DNA from 2 places in the Paenibacillus sp. FSL R7-0128 genome. Region 1 is predicted to be linked to the other one. Evidence: riboswitches for the same ligand, from Rfam matches in the RefSeq annotation. Region 1 holds a riboswitch; the other holds the start of a gene.

Region 1 (2,473 bases):
TGACGCCAGGCTCAGTGTACAAAGACAACTGGGAGCTATCGGGCGCCCGGGCGCTGTCGGTCCTGCGCTTTTTTCTGGACAAAGAGGGGCTGAGCCCCGATACCTTCCAGTACGCGGGTTATGCCGATACCCGGCCTGCATATGATAATGCGACCACCGAAGGCAGACAGAAGAACCGCCGGGTCGAACTCATTGTTCTGCGCCAGCTGCAGGAGACGGAATAATATACAGACGCAAAAAGACAGACCTCTCACATTAGTAACATCTAATGTAATAAAGAGAGGTCTGCCGTATTAACATCCGCTTCCGCAAATAAGCTAACTTTTATTCCCCAACCAGTTCCTTGTACGCAGCCGCATCCAGCAGGCCGGTTACTGCCTCTGCGAACTCAGCATCAAGCTCCAGCTCAAAAATCCAACCGTCTCCGTAGGGCTGATCGTTGATCAGCTCCGGGCTGGCCTCCAGCGCATCGTTGATCTTGGTCACCTTACCGGATACGGGTGAATATAGCTCCGATACCGTCTTCACGGACTCAATACTGCCCACGCTGTCACCAGCGGAGATTGCCGCGCCGACTTCCGGGAATTCTACAAACACGATATCGCCGAGCAGATGCTGCGCATGATCCGTAATCCCTACACGTACTACGCGTCCCTCGCCCTGCTGCGCCCACTCATGCTCTTCGCTGTATAGCAGGTTGTCAAGCACTTCACTCATGTCCAAGCCGCCTCTTTTCCGTAATTGGAGTTCTAAATTTAGTTATAGCCTAAGTTATCGGCTTGCCTAATGTCAATATAACTGACAGTAAAATTAAATTTGTCAACTTTTTGACGTTTTTTGATTGACAGGGCGGAGGGTTACCCGGTTTAATGGAGTCAGTAGAAAAACATATGGTTTGCGAATGATGGCATAGGGAGAGACTGTCTCACAGGAAGACAGCGCCGAAGGAGTAAGCCCGGGATGGGTGAATCTCTCAGGCAAAAGGACCTTTGCCGGACGCATCTCTGGAGAGCATCCGGATGCCTGCGCCGCAGGCTTCACGGATCACCAACGGGGAAACCTGCGCTGCAATGCAGGGTAACTCTCAGGTACCAAGGACAGAGCGAAAGTCCATTTATGCATACGTGCATAATGGCTTTCGCCTGTCCTTTTTCGTATGTAATCAAAGCCAAGGGAGTGACGAGATGGAGTCTTTGAGAAGAACGCCTTTTTATGATCTCTATGCCGCGTATGCGGAGTCCAGATGTATTGATTTTGGCGGCTGGGAGCTGCCGGTTCAGTTCACAGGGATCGTGAAGGAGCATGAAGCCGTCCGCAATCAGGCCGGACTGTTCGATGTCTCCCACATGGGAGAATTCATGGTTACCGGAGAGGGCGCAGAAGCCTTCCTCCAGAGAATGACCACGAATGATGTCAGCCGCTTGGAAGACGGCGCGGCGCAGTATACGCTGATGCTCTATCCAAGCGGCGGAGTGGTGGACGATCTGCTCGTATACCGTCTGGGCGAGGAGCGTTACATGCTTGTCGTCAATGCGTCGAATATCGACAAGGACTTCCAGTGGCTGCAGGAGCATCTCACCGCTGAGTTCAGCGGGGTCACTCTGAACAATGTCTCGGATGAGACCCTGCTGCTTGCCTTGCAGGGACCGCTGGCTGAGACCATCCTTGCCAAAGTGACGGACGCTCCTCTAACGGAACTCAAGCCTTTTCACTTCATCGAACACGCCGAGGTCTGCGGCGTCAGCGTCCTGCTCTCCCGCTCCGGATATACCGGTGAGGATGGCTTCGAGCTGTACGCTCCTGCTGATACGGCGGCTACCCTCTGGAAGGGCCTGCTGGAAGCAGGCGCTCCGCATGGCCTGACTCCTGCCGGACTCGGCGCACGCGACACGCTGCGCTTCGAGGCCAAACTGCCGCTGTACGGCCAGGAGCTGTCGGCGGATATCACTCCACTCGAAGCCGGTGTCCAGTTCTTCGTGAAGTTGGATGCAGGCGACTTCATCGGCCGTGACGCCCTGCTGAAGCAGAAGGAAGCCGGTCTGCCCCGTCGTCTTGTGGGCCTGGAGATGATCGACCGTGGCATTCCCCGCTCCCACTATCCCGTATACGCGGATGGAGTGAAGATCGGTGAAGTAACGACAGGCACCCAGTCCCCGACCCTGAAGCGGAATCTCGGACTCGCCCTGCTGGATACTGCCTATACGGAGATCGGTACAGAGGTGTACGTAGAGATCCGCGGCAAGCAGCTCAAGGCTGCCGTCATCAAAGCCCCATTCTACAAAAGAAGCCAAGGAGTGAAGCCGCAATGAAGCACCGCTATCTGCCTATGACCGGGCAAGACCGCGCAGAAATGATGGAGACCGTAGGCATACAGTCCATCGATGAGCTGTTCGCCGATATTCCGCAGTCTGTCCGTTACCAGGGAACCCTGCCGATGTCCGGCGCCCTGGATGAGTACGCACTGCTTCGCCAT
Region 2 (2,473 bases), 500 kb from region 1:
GCTTGTCCAGAAAGGGCTTGCTGCTGCCCCGAATCAGACCGTGACCCAGGAAGGGGTGACCCTGACTCTAACCGATCTGATCTATGACAATAACGAGCTTGTCGCAGGTATCCGGCAGGAGGGAGGGACGGTGGGCAAGAACGGTTCTTTCATGGACCAGACCAGGAATGTGGACGTGTTGATCAATGGGAAAAAGCTGCTGTTTGATACTTCCATCATTCCCAATTTGGAAGATACGGACACGGCGTTGATCTGGCTGACCAAAGGAGCCATGAAGCAGCAAATCCCGGACAAATTCGACCTAACGCTGAAGGCATACGCCAACGGGGTGAAGGAGCCGTTTATTTTCAAAGTTCAAGTGAACAAGCTGGGGACCCTGTTAAGCCTGAAGCCGGGCGTCTCCAAGAAGAACAACAAATTCAATTATACGGTGAATTCCTTCGAGATGACCGCGTTAACGATGTCTCTGCAGGTGACCTTTAAGGGTGAAGTTCCGGCAGCGGCCAAGTCCAAGGTGAACCCGGAAAGAATGTTATATGACCTTGTGGATGAGAAGGGGAATGTGATCTCGCCGTGGGGCAAGCCGTTTGAGAAGGTTAAAACAAGCGGTACCGAGGAACAGAACTATAGTGCATTCCCAGCCGTTCCGAAGTCCATTAGCGTGAAGCCTTTTACGTATTCCAAAGATGCCAGCGGGAAGATGTTCAAAGACAAGCAGGGCCAATGGGCTAAAACTTATTATAAAGACCTGGAAACCAAAATTACGGTTAAATAACGTGCAATGAAGCAGTGCAGGACACCCGGCGATGACCACGAGAGTAACAAATGATATTGACAGAAGTCTGGACTGTGCATAGAATTGAAAAATATTTACATGAAGTCAGCTTCAAATAATTGAATATTCGCAAGCTATGAAGGCTATGGATCACACTATAGCTGGAGCAGCTTCTGGAGAGACTGCGGGAGACCGCAGCGCCGAAGGGTTCACAATCTCAGGCAAAAGGACAGAAGAGTACCGAATTTGTGTTTTGCCGTGCGGATTAGCCGCTGCTGCAGACGCTTATTTGGAACCTCTTATGAACCGGGAGATTGGATGATATCCAGTCTCCTTTTTGCGTTACCCGGCAGGACAGCGTCATATACACTAAGGGGGAAACAGGTATGGCACAGACAGAGTTAAAAAGAGAGCTTGCAAACCGGCATGTCCAGCTTATTGCCATCGGAGGTACGATTGGCACAGGTTTATTCCTGGGATCGGGTAAAGCCATTCAGCAGGCCGGGCCCTCCATCATGCTCACGTATCTGATCGTGGGGATTGCCGTGTTTTTTGTAATGCGGGCGCTGGGGGAGCTGCTGCTCTCGAAGGCGGGGTATCAGTCTTTTACAGACATTGCTGAGGATTACCTGGGGCCGCGGGCGGCGTTCATTACGGGCTGGACCTACTGGTTCTGCTGGATTATGACGGCGATGGCCGATGTGATTGCGGTGGGCGTCTATGTGCAGTACTGGTTCGATATTCCGCAGTGGGTGCCGGCCGTGATCTGCCTGATCATTCTGCTCGGACTCAATCTGCTCACGGTCAAAAGCTTCGGCGAACTCGAATTCTGGTTTGCTCTGATCAAGGTGGTTACGATTCTGGCTCTGATTGGCCTGGGGATTGTCCTGCTGGTAACCCAGTTCAAGACAGATGCAGGCTCAGTGTCGGTCCGCAATCTCTGGGAGCACGGGGGCGTGTTCCCGAACGGGGTGAAGGGCTTCCTGTTCTCCTTCCAGATGGTGGTATTCGCCTATGTCGGCGTGGAGCTGGTGGGGGTATCGGCAGCGGAGACGGCTAATCCTGAGAAAAACATCCCGTCCGCGATCAACAAAATTCCGCTGCGGATTCTCTTCTTCTATGTCGGCGCGCTCTTCGTGCTGCTGTGCATTAATCCCTGGACCCAGCTTAGCGCGGCTGAAAGTCCGTTCGTGCGCACCTTCAGTCTGGTCGGGATTCCGATTGCTGCGGGGATTATCAATTTCGTGGTCTTAACCTCGGCAGCCTCCGCCTGCAACAGCGGGATGTTCTCGACCAGCCGGATTCTCTACAATCTGAGCAGACGGAATCAGGCCTCGCCTCAGCTTGGCAAGCTGAACCGGAATCATGTGCCTGCGAATTCCTTATTCCTCTCCACGCTGGTGATTTCTGCCGGGGCACTGCTCAGCAAGCTTATTCCGGGTCAGGCCTTCGGTATCGTGACTACGATCAGCGCCATTTGCTTCATCTGGGTCTGGGGCGTTGTGCTGGTCTGCCATATCAAGTATAAAAGGAACCGCCCGGACTTACATGCCGCTTCCAAATTTAAAGCGCCGTTCACCCCCGTAATTAACTATGCCGTCCTGACGCTGTTCGCCGCCATTCTTGTGATCATGCTCTTTGCTGCTGAGACCCGTCCGGCTCTGTTGTTCACCCCGCTCTGGTTCATCCTGCTGTTCG

The links. A riboswitch is a leader RNA that binds a small molecule or an ion and turns the genes downstream of it on or off. The one in region 1 is predicted to bind glycine.
Region 2: linked by a shared signal. The riboswitch ahead of NST26_RS32095 (amino acid permease) and the one ahead of gcvT (glycine cleavage system aminomethyltransferase GcvT) in region 1 are both predicted to bind glycine.

Annotation. Positions count from the first base shown of each region.
Region 1 is NZ_JBBOCD010000001.1:6,988,816-6,991,288, forward strand. It holds gene NST26_RS29805 (flagellar motor protein MotB) at 1-224, shown strand, start outside; gene gcvH (glycine cleavage system protein GcvH) at 325-717, opposite strand; glycine riboswitch at 902-999, shown strand; glycine riboswitch at 1,003-1,103, shown strand; gene gcvT (glycine cleavage system aminomethyltransferase GcvT) at 1,185-2,309, shown strand; gene gcvPA (aminomethyl-transferring glycine dehydrogenase subunit GcvPA) at 2,306-2,473, shown strand, end outside.
Region 2 is NZ_JBBOCD010000001.1:7,492,446-7,494,918, reverse strand. It holds gene NST26_RS32100 (DUF5643 domain-containing protein) at 1-775, shown strand, start outside; glycine riboswitch at 939-1,018, shown strand; gene NST26_RS32095 (amino acid permease) at 1,162-2,473, shown strand, end outside.